4 regions of the Streptomyces sp. CA-142005 genome follow, and region 3 is predicted to be linked to each of the others. Evidence: riboswitches for the same ligand, from Rfam matches in the RefSeq annotation. Region 3 holds a riboswitch; each other region holds the start of a gene.
What was found. Region 3 has a riboswitch for cyclic di-AMP ahead of ACQPXS_RS27215 (transglycosylase SLT domain-containing protein). Riboswitches for the same ligand answer to the same signal wherever they lie in the genome.
Positions count from the first base shown of each region.

Region 1: linked by a shared signal. The riboswitch ahead of ACQPXS_RS28120 (NlpC/P60 family protein) and the one ahead of ACQPXS_RS27215 (transglycosylase SLT domain-containing protein) in region 3 are both predicted to bind cyclic di-AMP.
Region 2: linked by a shared signal. The riboswitch ahead of ACQPXS_RS20845 (transglycosylase family protein) and the one ahead of ACQPXS_RS27215 (transglycosylase SLT domain-containing protein) in region 3 are both predicted to bind cyclic di-AMP.
Region 4: linked by a shared signal. The riboswitch ahead of ACQPXS_RS33520 (M23 family metallopeptidase) and the one ahead of ACQPXS_RS27215 (transglycosylase SLT domain-containing protein) in region 3 are both predicted to bind cyclic di-AMP.

Region 1 is NZ_CP192078.1:5,987,270-5,990,885, reverse strand. It holds gene pcrA (DNA helicase PcrA) at 1-1,292, opposite strand, end outside; cyclic di-AMP (ydaO/yuaA leader) riboswitch at 1,554-1,722, shown strand; gene ACQPXS_RS28120 (NlpC/P60 family protein) at 1,730-2,920, shown strand; gene ACQPXS_RS28115 (tellurite resistance/C4-dicarboxylate transporter family protein) at 3,123-3,616, shown strand, end outside.
Region 2 is NZ_CP192078.1:4,446,780-4,450,395, forward strand. It holds gene eno (phosphopyruvate hydratase) at 1-807, opposite strand, end outside; gene ACQPXS_RS20845 (transglycosylase family protein) at 1,143-1,838, opposite strand; cyclic di-AMP (ydaO/yuaA leader) riboswitch at 1,843-2,015, opposite strand; gene ACQPXS_RS20850 (transglycosylase family protein) at 2,198-3,259, opposite strand; gene ACQPXS_RS20855 (DUF899 family protein) at 3,551-3,616, shown strand, end outside.
Region 3 is NZ_CP192078.1:5,804,993-5,808,608, forward strand. It holds gene ACQPXS_RS27205 (FAD-dependent oxidoreductase) at 1-219, shown strand, start outside; gene ACQPXS_RS27210 (HAD family hydrolase) at 351-1,163, shown strand; gene ACQPXS_RS27215 (transglycosylase SLT domain-containing protein) at 1,274-1,765, opposite strand; cyclic di-AMP (ydaO/yuaA leader) riboswitch at 1,770-1,951, opposite strand; gene ACQPXS_RS27220 (polyprenyl synthetase family protein) at 2,540-3,550, shown strand.
Region 4 is NZ_CP192078.1:7,194,143-7,197,758, reverse strand. It holds gene ACQPXS_RS33525 (GntR family transcriptional regulator) at 1-649, opposite strand, end outside; gene ACQPXS_RS33520 (M23 family metallopeptidase) at 848-1,594, opposite strand; cyclic di-AMP (ydaO/yuaA leader) riboswitch at 1,607-1,770, opposite strand; gene ACQPXS_RS33515 (M16 family metallopeptidase) at 2,018-3,406, opposite strand; gene ACQPXS_RS33510 (M16 family metallopeptidase) at 3,403-3,616, opposite strand, start outside.

The DNA of each region.
Region 1 (3,616 bases), 180 kb from region 3:
CCCGCCTTGGCCTCGCCCGCGTCGACCAGGCGGTCTATCTCGTCGGAGACGAACTGGGCCTCGTCGTGCTCCGTGTCGGCGACGTAGCCGGTGATCCGCGCGCCCTGGCCCGCGTTGGTCCACAGGTTCTTCGGGCGGCGGGACTCGTTGCGCTCGATGACCGCGTTGGCGGCGGACAGGATGGTCTGCGTGGAGCGGTAGTTCTGCTCCAGGAGGATCGTCGTCGCGTTCGGGTAGTCCTCCTCGAACTGGAGGATGTTGCGGATCGTCGCGCCCCGGAAGGCGTAGATGGACTGGTCCGCGTCACCCACGACGCACAGTTCGGCGGGCGGCAGGTCGTGCTCGCCGGGCGGGGTGTCGCCGTCCTCGGCGGAGCGCTCTGCGGTGCCGACGAGTTCCCGTACCAGCGCGTACTGGGCGTGGTTGGTGTCCTGGTACTCGTCGACCAGGACGTGCCGGAAGCGGCGGCGGTAGTGCTCGGCGACGTCCGGGAAGGCGCGCAGCAGGTTGACCGTCGTCATGATCAGGTCGTCGAAGTCGAGCGCGTTGGCCTCGCGCAGCCGCGACTGGTAGAGCGCGTAGGCCTGGGCGAGGGTCTTCTCGAAGCCGTCGGTGGCCTGGGCGGCGAAGTCCTCCTCGTCGATCAGCTCGTTCTTCAGGTTGCTGATCTTCGCGCTGAACGACTTCGGCGGGAAGCGCTTGGGGTCGAGGTCCAGGTCGCGGCAGACCAGGGCCATCAGGCGCTTGCTGTCGGCGGCGTCGTAGATCGAGAACGACGACGTGAAGCCGAGCTTCTTGGACTCGCGGCGCAGGATGCGCACGCACGCGCTGTGGAAGGTCATCACCCACATCGCGTTCGCGCGCGGGCCGACGAGCTGCTCGACGCGCTCCTTCATCTCGCCCGCGGCCTTGTTGGTGAAGGTGATCGCGAGGATCTGGCCCGGGTGCACGTGCCGCTCGGCGAGCAGGTGGGCGATGCGGTGGGTGAGCACACGGGTCTTGCCGGAGCCGGCGCCGGCCACGATGAGCAGCGGGGAGCCCGCGTGCACGACCGCGGCGCGCTGGTTGTCGTTCAGCCCCGCCAGCAGGGCCGCGGCGTCGAGGGCGGGGCGCGGGGCGCCGTCGCGGTAGTACGCGTCCCGGTCCGGCGGCACGTCGAACTTCCCGCCGAACAGATCGTCCGGAAGCGACTCCGGAGCGTGATCGTCCTCGGGCGGCGGCGGGGGCTCCTCCTCGTGCCCGCGAGGGGCCTGGAGGTCCGCCAGGAAGCTGTCGTCAAAGAGGCTGCTCATCGCTCTACGAGTCTAGGGCGCCCCACCGACAACCGGTCGCCGTCCCCGGAACATGGCGGGCCCGGAACGCAGCCGGTCTTCACCGCCGAGTGGCCCGCGGCCTGCTCACACAGGGGAACCGTCCGATGACATAGGAGCGAAACCCGGCCCAGGTCACGAAAATGTATCGGACATATCACGCACCAACCTTCACAGGAGTCACACGAGTTGGCTAGCGTGCGTCCGGGCCGTACGACCCCTACCGGCGAACCCCGCCGGGCCGCGCGGCCTCCGCCGAGTCCGGCGCGCCGCAGGGCGCCCGGAGCCGGGGACCCACCGACCTTGGGGTGAATCGGCCGGCTCCCACCCGGGACGCCGCCGTAGGGCAACCCTTCCGAACCACCGCCCGAACCCGACAGCTAACCCGGTAGGCGGCCCATTGGAAGGAGTCGCCTCCCTTGGCGTCGCACCGCAAGCCGCGCCCCGGCGGGACCATCGGAACGGGCCTTCGCACCCCCGCCCTCGCCACCGCCGCCCTCACCTCCATGGCCGTGCTCTCGCAGACCGCAGAGGCCGCCCCCCGTACCGATCACGCCAAGCCGAGCCTGGAGGAGGTCGAGAAGAAGGTCGACGATCTCTACCGCCAGGCGGAGTCGGCGACCGAGAAGTACAACGCGGCCAAGGAGCGGACCGGTAAGCAGCGGGGCCGCGTCGACGCCCTGCGCGACGACCTCGCCCGGCGCACCGAACGCCTCAACAAGGCCCGCGAGGAGCTGGGTTCGTTCGCCGCGGCCCAGTACCGCACCGGCGCCGCCGCTCCCGACACGGCCACCTTCCTGCTGGCGAACGACCCGCAGGACTACTTCGACCAGACCCAGCTGATGAACCGGCTGACCTCGCGGGAGAAGCGCGCGGTCGACGACTACATCGGCGAGCAGGCCACGACCATGAAGAAGCGGCGGGAAGCCGCGCAGAGCCTGCAGACGCTGAACGACTCCCAACACGACCTGCAGACCGCCAAGTCCACCGTCCAGAAGAAGCTGGCGTCGGCCCGCGAGCTGCTGTCGCAGCTGAACGCCCAGGAGAAGGCGCGGCTGGCCGCCATCGAGCGGGAGAAGCAGCAGGAGGCGGCGCGCAAGGCGGCCGAGCTGGCGAAGCAGCAGGCGGCCCAGCAGCAGGCAGCGCAGCAGCAGGCCGACTCGTCGTCGTCCTCGTCCACGGGGTCAGGGTCCGGATCGGGCTCGACGGGCTCCGACTCGTCCGGGTCCACCACCACATCCAGCTCGTACGACACGAAGGCCGAGAAGGCGATCGCCTTCGCCCGCGCGCAGATCGGCAAGCCGTACGTGTGGGGCGCGACCGGGCCGGACTCCTACGACTGCTCGGGCCTCACCCAGGCCGCCTGGAAGGCCGCCGGCGTCACGCTTCCGCGCACCACGTACGACCAGGTCGATGCGGGCACCACGGTCTCGCTCGCCGACGCGCGGCCGGGCGACCTGATCTTCTTCTACGACGACATCAGCCACGTCGGCGTCTACATAGGCAACGGCATGATGATCCACGCCCCCAAGCCGGGCGCGTACGTCCGCGAGGAGTCCATCTACTACGGCGGAGAGTCGATCATCCACAGCGTGGTCCGCCCGGGCTGACGGCCTGCCCCGGGCCGGGCGCGCCTCGGCTCTTTCGCGCTCCACGCGGGCGTGCCGGGGAATTGCACGTCCGCGTGGGCGCGCCCTGTCCAGGCGCGGGGCTGCCCGCTCTTCCCGCCTCATACACGCGTACCGGCGTTTTTGCTCATCACGCGCGCGTGCCCTTCCGGGCAGGGCCGCCGCGGCTCCCTAGCATCGGCGCATGCCCGGCATCTCAGGTCTGCGCGTGTGGTGGGCGGGGCGGTCCCCCGCGGCCGGAGCCGCCGTGATGGCGACCGGCATCCTGTCGGTGGGGCTGCACATGACCGGCGACGAGGCGGTCTCCTGGGTGGCGCTGGCGCTGACGTGCGTCGCCTGGGCCGTGCTGGCCGCGGGGTTCGTGCTGCGGCTGGTCGGCGAGCGGGGACGCTGGGCGACCGAGGCGGAGAGCCCGGGCGCGCTCACGTCCGTCGCCGCGACCACGGTGCTCGGCACGCGGATCTCGGCGCTGGGCCGGCAGACCCTGGCCGAGGCGCTCCTGGCGCTCGCGGCGCTGCTCTGGCCGGTGCTGCTGTTCCTGGTCGTACGGCGCTGGAGGCCGCGCATGCCGGGGGCGGTGTTCCTGTGCTGTGTGGCCACAGAGGGGCTCGCCGTCCTGGCCGCCACGCTGGCCACGGCCGAGCGCACGGCATGGCTCGCGCACACCGCGCTGGTGCT
Region 2 (3,616 bases), 1.4 Mb from region 3:
CGTCATCTCGGCGGCGGAGCGCTCCTTGCCCTCGAAGAGGTACTTGCCGTCCTTGTAGAACTCGGAGGCGGCCACGTCGAGCGCGAGGGCGATCTGGTCGCCGGGGACGTACCCGGCCTGCTTGATCGCTTCGAGGATCAGGTCCAGGGCGTCACGGTTGGAGCCCAGGTTCGGGGCGAAGCCGCCCTCGTCGCCGAGGCCGGTGGACAGGCCCTTGGACTTCAGGACGGACTTGAGGGTGTGGTAGACCTCGGCGCCCCAGCGCAGGGCCTCGGAGAAGGACTCCGCGCCGATCGGGGCGATCATGAACTCCTGGATGTCCACGTTGGAGTCCGCGTGCGAGCCGCCGTTGAGGATGTTCATCATCGGCACCGGCAGCAGGTGCGCGTTGGGGCCGCCCAGGTAGCGGAAGAGGGGGAGGTCGGACGCCTCGGAGGCGGCGTGGGCGACGGCGAGGGAGACGCCGAGGATGGCGTTGGCGCCGAGGGAGCCCTTGTTGTCGGTGGCGTCCAGGTCGAACATGGCCTGGTCGATCAGGCGCTGCTCGGTGGCGTCGTAGCCGACCAGCTCCGGGCCGATCTGCTCGATGACGGCGAGGACGGCCTTCTCGACGCCCTTGCCCTGGTAGCGGTTCGGGTCGCCGTCGCGGAGCTCGATGGCCTCGAAGGCGCCGGTGGAGGCGCCGGACGGGACGGCGGCACGACCCGTGCTGCCGTCGTCGAGGCCGACCTCGACCTCGACCGTGGGGTTGCCTCGGGAGTCCAGGATTTCCCGGGCTACGACGACGTCGATGGACGGCACGAGCATCTCCTTCTTGGATGTGACGCTGGAAGTGCGGGGCTGTGTGCCTTACGGCTGTGCCTTGCGACTAGAGCCTAACCGTCCCCGGCGCGTCGGCCACCGACCGACCGTCCCGTGGACAGGAGAGACACGCAGACGGTACCTATTGTTCACCCACGGAACAAAGGGGCCTGCCGGTGAGGCCCTGCTGAAGAGTGGGGAAACGCAAGACCCCGCCCCGGCGCGTACGGGGGAACACGCGCCGGGGCGGGGAGCCCGTGGGGACGGGGGTGGCCCTCACGAGGCCCTCAGCATGCGGGCCGGGGATGTGAGGGCACTGTGAGCCCGTTCGGAGCCAGGCGTCACTTCAGGTGCAGCTGCTGGCCCGGGTAGATGAGGTCGGCGTCCTTGACGATGTCCTTGTTCAGCTGGAACAGCTTCTGCCAGCCGCCGGCCACGTGGTGCTTCTCGGCGATGGCGCTGAGGGTGTCGCCCTTGACGACCTTGTACTCGCCGTCGCCCTTCTCGACCTTCTTGCCGGTCGGGGTGGTGACGGTCTTGCTCGCCGACGGGGCCGTGCGCGTGGTGGAGCGGGTGGCGGCCTGGCCGGTGGAGCGGGTGGCGGTGCTCTTGGTGGTGCTCTTGGTGGTGCTCTTGGCGGCCGCCGGGGCGGAGCCGTTGTACGGCGTGCTCGACAGGCCCGTGCCGCACACCGGCCAGGCGCCCTTGCCCTGGCCCGCGAGGACCTTCTCGGCGACGGCGATCTGCTGCGCCTTGGTGGCGAGGTCGGCACGCGCGGCGTAGGCGGTGCCGCCGTACGCGGCCCAGGTGGAGTTGGTGAACTGCAGGCCACCGTAGAAGCCGTTGCCGGTGTTGATGGACCAGTTGCCGCCCGACTCGCACTGGGCGACCTTGTCCCACTCGGAGGCGGTGGCGGCGGAGGCGTTGCCGGCCGCCATCAGCGGGGCGGCGACGGCGGCGCCGGCGACACCGGCGAGCGTGATGGCGCGGACGGCCTTGGACGGGCGACGGTGCGTGCCCTTGCCGGAGAACAGCATGGATCGATCCCCTCACCGACGCCTGCGAGGTGAGCTGTCGGGTTCGGGCCGGTTGAGTTGCCCGGCCGCGCACTCGTTCATCCGAGGCGCGGCTTCACCCCAAGCCGGACCAGCGTCAACCGCTGGGCCCGGCGCTTACCTTGGGTCCCCCGCTCCTGCCTACGGCGCTTGACGCGACGACTGTTCCCGGGCATCCGCTGGCAGGATTCGGCGTTGCGGCTGCCGGGGCTCGTGGTGACGAGCGGTCCTGACCGTAGACATGCGATCGTCGGATTTTCAAAGACGATCAGGGCTTCTGAGACTCATCCCACACTTTCACCAAACCGGACATCAGCCGCGAAGTGGGGCGTCAATTCCCGCTAGCCGTCGCCGTTTTCGGCATGGACTTCCAGGGTCTGACCGGCGGCGATGTGGTCCGGGTCGGCGCCGATGACCTTCTTGTTGGCGGCGTAGAGCGCATGCCACCCGCCGTCGACGTCAAGGGAGTCGGCGATGGAGGCGAGGGAGTCGCCCTCGCGGACGGTGTAGGTGTCCGATCCGCGGCCGGCGTGGCGGCCGGAAGGCGTGGCGTTCTGACCGTTTGTCACGCTTTCGTCCGCGCTCTCGCCGCGGTGACGTCCGCCACTGCCGAGCGCGCCGGTGTCGACCAGGCTCCAGGAACCGGCACTCTGCTGGTAATTGTCCGGGTTGTCGGCGCTCGGGGTTGCTGTGGGAGAGCTGTCGCCTCCCTGTGAACCTCCGCCGTCGCGCGAGCCGGACTTGTCAGTCTTGTCGGACTTGGGGGTGCTGGTTCCGGTGAAGTCACCGGCGCCGTCCGGGGTTCCGGTGGCGTGGCTGCCCGAGCCCGGGGCCGGTGCGGTGCTCTCGTCCGAGGAGGAGCCGGTGGAGTCCGAGCCGGAGGAGTCCGAGCCGGAGTTGGAGCCGGAAGCGGAGTCCGAGGAGGACGAATCCGACAGACCGGACGAGCCGGAGTGGCCGGCCGAGCCGGACGCGTCACCCGAACCGCCGGAGCCACCGACGCCGGGGTCGACGTCGACCGAACCGGAGTGGGAGGTCAGCCCGGCGGTCAGCGCACACATGGCCCACGGCTTGGTGCCCTGGTCGGCGAGGATCTTCTCGGCGACGGCTATCTGCTGCGAGCGGCTGGCCTGGTCGGCGCTCTCGGCGTACTGCGTGCCGCCGTACTCGTCCCAGTCCTCCTGCGAGATCTGCAGACCGCCGTAGTAGCCGTTTCCGCTGTCCGCGCTCCAGGAGCCGCCGCTCTCGCACTCGGCGACCTTGTCCCACGTGGTGCCGTCGGCCGCGTTGGCGCTCGCGGCGCCGAGCAGCGGGATGGCGATGGCGGAGCCGGTCACCCCGGCCGCGACGAGGAGGGCCGGAGCCTGACGGGGGCGACGGTGACGACCGTTCCCGGAGAGCATGCGGAAGCCTTTCGTGCGACAGCAGGACCGGCGGGCGAAGCAGTGCCTCTCGCCACGCTGATGAGTGAACGTATCGGCAGACGATCACTTGTCACAAGTTCATGCCGCGCAGATCACGTGAAGATCACAGTGTTGAATGTTTGTCATCTCCTGCTGTGCGGCGGCCGATCGTCCCCTCCTGCCCGCTTTGTCACCCGTCGGAACGGCGACGCCTCACGCCCTGCCCGCGGGGCGGCCGCGACCATGGACTCGACATGACCCCCCGGGGGGCTTCCCGTCCAGGAGGACACGATGGCGCGGCACACCCGGCTGCCCGGCGAGTCCGCGGACTACCTCGCCGCACGCGAGGAACTCCGC
Region 3 (3,616 bases):
ATCGCGGCGATGGACTTCCTCGGCCACGAGCTGCGTACCCGGCTCGCGGTGAGCCGCGGCACGCCGAAGCTCGGCCCCGGGTACGTCTCGTCCGTTCCCGGCCTGTATTTCACCGGCCTGCCGGCGGCGTCGTCGTACGGCCCGGTGATGCGCTTCGTCTGCGGCACGGAGTTCGCCTCGCCGCGCCTGACGAAACACCTGGCGTCGGCCCACGGCTGAAGCCGCCGACCGCCCGTGCCGAGTCCCGTCATCAACCTGGAGTCGCAAGGCACCACTTGGGGTGGAACAGCACGTAAGTGCGCAGGACGACAAGGTGAGTCGGTGGGGCCCGGTATCCGTATTCTCTGATCATGGCAGCCTCCCCCACATATGCACTGATCGCCACCGACCTGGACGGAACGCTGCTGCGCGGCGACGACACCGTCTCCGACCGGTCGCTCGCCGCGCTCGCGCGGGTGGCGCGGGCCGGCGCCCGGCACCTGGTGGTGACGGGCCGCCCGGCCCCGCGGGTACGGCAGCTCCTCGCGCACCTCGGCTGCACGGGGCTCGCGGTGTGCGGGCAGGGCGCACAGGTCTACGACGCCGGGACCGGCCGCCTGCTGTGGTCGGTCCGGCTGGACCGGGAGCTGGCCGAGACCGCGCTCGGCAAGATCGAGGCCGAGGTGGGGCAGGTGTACGCGGCCGTGGACCAGGACGGGGTCGACGGGCTCACGCTCATCGAACCCGGCTACCGGATGCCGCACCCCACCCTGCCCGCGGTGCGGGTCGACCGGCGTGACGACCTGTGGTGCGCGCCCATCAGCAAGGTGCTGCTGCGCCATGCCGAGCTGTCCGACGACGAGTTGGCGGCCACGGCGCGCGGCGTGGTGGGCGACCTGGCGACGGTCACCATGTCCGGGCCGGGGACCGTGGAGCTCCAGCCGTCGGGGGTGACCAAGGCGACCGGTCTCGCGCTGGCCGCCGAGCGGCTCGGGATCGCGGCGGAGGAGGCGCTGGCGTTCGGCGACATGCCCAACGACATCCCGATGTTCGACTGGGCGGGGCGCGGGGTCGCCATGGCCGGCGCGCACCCCGAACTGAAGGCGGTGGCCGACGAGATCACTCTGTCGAACGAGGACGACGGAGTCGCCGTCGTCCTCGAAAGACTGTTCCCGACCGACTGACCGGCACATCAGTACACGGCCGCCCCGGAAGGAGCGACGGCCGCCCGGTGTGCCCCTCCGTCAGGTGAGGGCACACCGGGCGGCCGATGCCGTGCCGGTCGGCGGGACCGTCAGTACGCGCTGTGCACGTTGTCGATCGAGCCGTACCGGGCGGCGGCGTAGTTGCAGGCCGCGGTGATGTTCGCGACCGGGTCGTAGGGGTCGAAGGAGGTGCCGGCCACGTGGTACGCCTTGAAGGTCGGGTCGATCACCTGGAGCAGCCCCTTGGACGGGATGCCCTTGGCGGCGTTGGAGTCCCAGAGGTTGATGGCCTTCGGGTTGCCGGAGGACTCCCGGATGATGTTGCGATAGATGCCGTTGTAGGTGCCCGGAATGCCCTTCTGGGCCATGATCGCGAGGGACTCGCGGATCCAGCCGTCGAGGTTGTTCGAGTACCCGGCGGTGGTGGTGGAGGCAGCCTTGGAGGTCGTGCCGGTGGCTGCGGAGGCGCTGGTGGCGCCGATGAGCGAGAGGGTGAGGACGGCGGCGCCGGTGCCGGCGACCGTGAGGGCGCGGACCAGGCGGTTGTTGCGCGGGCGGCGGTGCTTGGCGGCAGCAGACATGGGGAAGTCCTCTCCGTCGCCTGCGAGGTGAGCTGTCGGGTTCGGGCGGGGAGGTGCCCGGCCGCGTCTTCCTGAGAAGGCGTGGCTTCACCCCGAGCCGTTCCGGTGCGACGTGTGCCGACCGGCCCGGCGACTTACCTGGGTCCCCCGCTCCTGCCGTACGAATGAGTTCGTCGATGGGTCACGCGGGCGGCGGCAGGATTCGGCGTCCGCCCGACGGCCCGGAACGTATGCGAGAGCACATGCCGGGAACAAGTACCGGATGCACACTAAGTACTATTTGACCTTTGTCTGTGGCATATGGGGTACTTGATCCTTTGCGGTTGCCAACCCTCAACTCGCCGATGTGACAAGGGTGGAGGTGGCCTGACGGGCTCCTGGGGGTCGCAGGTCGGCCGTGACCCAATTCACGAAATAACAAAGTATTTCAAATCGGACATGGGGGGTTCGGGTGGATCGGGTGGGTGATGGCGCCCGTGGTGGAGCCTGTCGCGGAACCCGTGACGGGCCGTCTGTCGTTGTCTGGGGCGTAGGCATTACTCCGCTCGCCCCCTCGACTCGCGACAAAGCATCTGGATTCCTGTTAAGTCGATAAATGTCCGCTCTTATCACTTGATCAAAAACATACCGGTCGTGATCCGATACCGCCCAGGCTGGACCGGTGGGCGCTATCGGTGATCGAAACAGGACCGGATACGCTGAGTTGAGTGATGGCAGCGACCTATCGACAAACCGTGTAATCGCCAGCAGACACCAGCAGACAGGAGACCCCTCGTGACCGTCGTCGGGCCGTTCGGGCTGAGCGTGCGGGACCAGGCTCTGGAAGCCGATGTCCAGGCCGGATTGGCGGCTGTCGAGGAAGGCTTGCTCGAGGCCACCAAGAGCGAGGTCCCGTTCATCACGGAGGCCGCGCAGCACCTCGTACGAGCCGGCGGGAAGCGGTTCAGGCCGCTGCTCGTGATGCTCGCGGCCCAGTTCGGCGACCCCTACGCGCCGGGCGTCGTGCCCTCGGCCGTGGTCGTGGAGCTGACCCACCTGGCCACGCTGTACCACGACGACGTCATGGACGAGGCGGCCGTACGGCGCGGCGTGGACAGCGCCAACACCCGCTGGGGCAACTCCGTCGCGGTCCTCACCGGCGACTTCCTCTTCGCCCGCGCCTCCCAGATCCTCGCCGACCTCGGCCCCGAGGCGGTCCGGGTGCAGGCCCTCGCCTTCGAGCGGCTGGTCACGGGCCAGATCCTGGAGACCGCCGGCCCCTCCGACGGCCGCGACCCGGTCGAGCACTACCTGGACGTGCTCGGCGGCAAGACGGGCTCGCTGGTGGCGGTGTCGTGCCGGTTCGGCGCGATGATGTCCGGTGCCGACGAGACGGTCGTCGACGTGCTCACCCAGTACGGCGAGCGGCTCGGGGTCGCCTTCCAGCTCGCCGACGACGTCCTGGACATCGCCTCCGACTCGCACGAGTCCGGCAAGACCCCGGGGACCGACCTGCGCGAGGGCATCCCGACGCTGCCCGTGCTCCGGCTGCGCGAACGCGCCGCCCGCCTCGGCCTGGCCGAGGACATCGCGCTGTGCGAGCTGCTCGACTCCGACCTCAGCGACGACGCCCGGCACGCCGAGGCGCTGGCCGCGCTGCGCGGCCACCCCGCGCTGGAGCAGGCCCGCCGGGACACCATCCGGTACGCGGAGGAGGCCCGCGCCGCGCTGGCGCCGCTGCGGGAGTGCGACGCCAAGGCCGCGCTGATGCAGCTGTGCGACGCGGTGGTCCACCGCGCCGGCTGACCCGACGGCCTGCCCCAGCACGCCGCGCCCGGCCTCCGGCGGCCACTCCGGCACGCTTACGGCTGT
Region 4 (3,616 bases), 1.4 Mb from region 3:
AAGTCCTCACACGCTCGCCGGCCCCGGAAAAGCGCAGCCGGTGCACGGCCGTCGCGCGCTCGGTGTGCAGCGCCGTGAGCGCCCGCGCACGCTCGCCGTCGCCGCGCGCCACCGCGTCGACGATGGCGCCGTGTTCCGCCCAGTAGTCCACCGGGCTCGGCGGCGCCTCCACCGCGTACATCCAGGCGATCTTGTGCCGCAGCTGGGTGAGCATCGTGGTCAGCGAGGGGCTGCCACAGGCCTGGGCGAGCGTCTCGTGGAACCAGCCGCCCAGCGAGCGCAGATCCTCGCTGTGTCCCCGTCTGGCCCGCTCCTGGCCCAGCCTGACCAGGCCGCGCAGCACTTTCAGATGGGCCTCGGTGCGCCGCTGGGCGGCCCGGGCGGCCCCGAGCGGCTCCAGCAGCAGGCGCATCTCCAGCAGGTCGGCGGCCTCCTGCTCGGTCGGCTCGGCCACGCACGCGCCCGCGTGCCGGCGGGTCACCACGAAGCCCTCAGCCTCCAGGGTGCGCAGGGCTTCGCGGACGGGGACGCGCGAGACGCCGTAGCGGCGGGCGAGGACTTCCTCGGTCAGCCGGCCGCCGCGCTCGTAGACACCCGCGACGATGTCGTCCCGGATGGCCGTGCACACCGAGTGCGCCGGAATACGCATGACCGACCTCCGCCTTAATCCCCGTGAAACGTCGACGATGGACGCGTGTTCCGTGACTCTATTCCAATGAGCCGGAATTTCCGACGGCGGGTCGGAATCCATGGATATTTTTTGGTCAGCGGGCCGGGTCGCGGCCGTGAAAAACGACGAAAGCCCCGGCTCGGTGAGCCGGGGCTTCGCATGCCGCGCGCGGGGGCGTCAGACGTTCACGCCGTGCTTGCGGAGGTAGGCGACGGGGTCGACGTCCGAGCCGTAGTCGGGGGTCGTACGGGCCTCGAAGTGCAGGTGCGGGCCGGTGGTGTTGCCGGTCGCGCCGGACAGGCCGATCTGCTGGCCCGGGGTGACCTGCTGGCCCACCGAGACGCCGATGGACGACAGGTGGCCGTACTGGGTGTACATGCCGTCGGCCATCCTGATCACGATCTGGTTGCCGTACGCGCCGCCCCAGCCGGTGGAGACGACGGTGCCGGCGCCGACCGCGTGCACGGGGGTGCCGCTCGCCGCGTGGAAGTCGATGCCGGTGTGCGAGCCGGAGGACCACAGGGAGCTGCTGGCCCGGTAGCCGGTGGAGACGTAGGAGTTCGTGATCGGGGCGACGAAGGTGTTCAGCAGGCGCTTGCGCTCGGCCTCCCGGGCGGCGCGGGCCCTGGCCTCGCGCTCCTCCTTCGCCTTCTTGGCGGCGGCCTCCTCGGCCGCCTTCTGCTCGGCGGCCTGCCGCTGCGCGGCGGCCTGCGCGGCGATGTGCTCGGCCACGTCGTCGCTCAGGGTGAGGACCGGTGTGAGGCCGGTCTGCTCCACGGTGTTCTCGGCGGCGAGCGCCGGGGAGGCGGCGAGGGTGCCGATGACACCGGTGGTGGTGAGGGCCGCGATGCCCGCCGCCTGAGCGGTGGTGCGCTTGACCCGGCCGGGCTTGCGGTGCTTCCCGGTGGCGCACATGAACGCCATGGAGTGGCTGGTCCTTTCCTTCCCTCTCGCCTACCGGGTTAGCTGACGGGTTCGGAGCAGGAAGGTCTCCTACGGGCTCCCTCGCGGCTCGCGCTGGCGCCCGATTCACCCCAGGGACTGCGTGGGTCCCCGGCTCCCCTGGCTCGCGCCGTACGGGGACTCGGCGATGACTGTCCGGTGCCGCGGGTGCGGCGCACTGCCCGACGAACAGCCTGGGCGACGCTACGTAAGCCAGCTTGGGAACCCCAAACCGATCCGGGCTTTTGTAGCGCATGCCACAGGGCAGACAGGCAACCTCCGCCTCAAATCGGGCATCTGGGGTAGGGCTGGGAAACGGCAGGGGCCCTGACGGTCCGTAGACCGTCAGGGCCCCACGCGCGCGTGCGGCCTCCCGGGCGCACCCGGCCGCCGCGACGGCGCGCTCTACTCGGCCGCCACCACGGTCACTTCACCGATGCCGAGCGCCTCCACCGGCGCCTTGATCTGGGAGGCGTCGCCGACGAGGACGGTCACCAGGCGGTCCACCGGGAAGGCGTTCACGACGGCCGCCGTGGCCTCCACCGTGCCCGTCGCGGCCAGCTGCTGATACAGCGTCGCCTGGAAGTCGTCGGGCAGGTGCTGCTCGACCTGGTCGGCCAGCGTGCTCGCCACGGCCGCCGCGGTCTCGTACTTCAGCGGCGCCACCCCGACGAGGTTCTGCACGGCCACGTCCCGCTCGGCGTCGGTCAGGCCCTCCGCCGCGAGGGTGCGCAGCACCTTCCACAGGTCCTCCAGCGCCGGGCCGGTGTTGGGGGTGTCCACGGAACCGCTGATGGCGAGCATCGACGCGCCCGTGCCGTCCGGCGCGGACCTGAGGACCTGGCCGAACGCGCGCACACCGTAGGTGTAGCCCTTCTCCTCGCGCAGGACGCGGTCCAGGCGGGAGGTGAGCGTGCCGCCGAGGCAGTAGGTGCCGAGCACCTGGGCGGGCCACACGCGGTCGTGCCGGTCGGGACCGACGCGGCCGATGAGCAGCTGTGTCTGCACGGCGCCGGGCCGGTCCACGATGACCACGCGCCCGGTGTCGTCGGCGGTCACCGGAGGCACGGGCCGCGGCTCGCCCGCGGTGCCGGTCCAGGCGCCCAGCGTGTCGCCGAGCAGCGCGTCCAGGTCGACGCCGGTGAGGTCGCCGACCACGACCGCGCTGGCCGTGGCGGGGCGTACGTGCCGGCCGTAGAAGGCGCGTACGGCGTCGGCGTCGATCTTCTCGACCGTCTCCTCGGTGCCCTGGCGGGGACGCGACATGCGCGAGACCAGCGGGAACAGCTCCTTGGAGAGCTCCTTGGCGGCCCGGCGGGAGGGGTTGGCCAGCTCGTGCGGGATCTCGTCCAGGCGGTTGCGGACCAGCCGCTCCACCTCGCTGTCGGCGAATGCGGGCGCGCGCAGCGCGTCGGCGAGCAGGCCGAGGCCCTTGGCCAGGCGGGAGGCCGGGACCTCCAGGCTGAGCCGGACGCCGGGGTGGTCGGCGTGCGAGTCCAGCGTGGCACCCGCGCGCTCCAGCTCGGCGGCGAACTCCTCGGCGGAGTGCTTGTCGGTGCCCTCGGAGAAGGCCCGCGCCATGATCGTGGCGACGCCGTCCAGGCCGGCCGGCTCGGCGTCCAGGGGCGCGTCCAGCAGCACCTCGACGGCGACGACCTGCTGGCCGGGGCGGTGGCAGCGCAGCACCGTCAGGCCGTTGTCGAGCGCGGCGCGCTCGGGGGCCGGAAACGCCCAGGGCTTGGCTTCGCCGGCCTGCGGCTGGGGATGGAAGTCCATGGTGGCGAGCTCGGTCACTTGGCCGTCTCCTTGTTCTCGTTACCGGCCTCTACGGTGGCTTCCTGCTCCGGGTCCTCGGGGACGTCGGCGTCCGGGGCCTGCTCCGGGGACTTCGGCTCGTAGACCAGGACCGCGCGGTTGTCGGGACGCAGGCGGGCCTTGGCGACCTCCTGGACCTCCTCCGCGGTCACCTCGAGGACGCGCTTGACGGCGGTGAGGGCGAGCTGC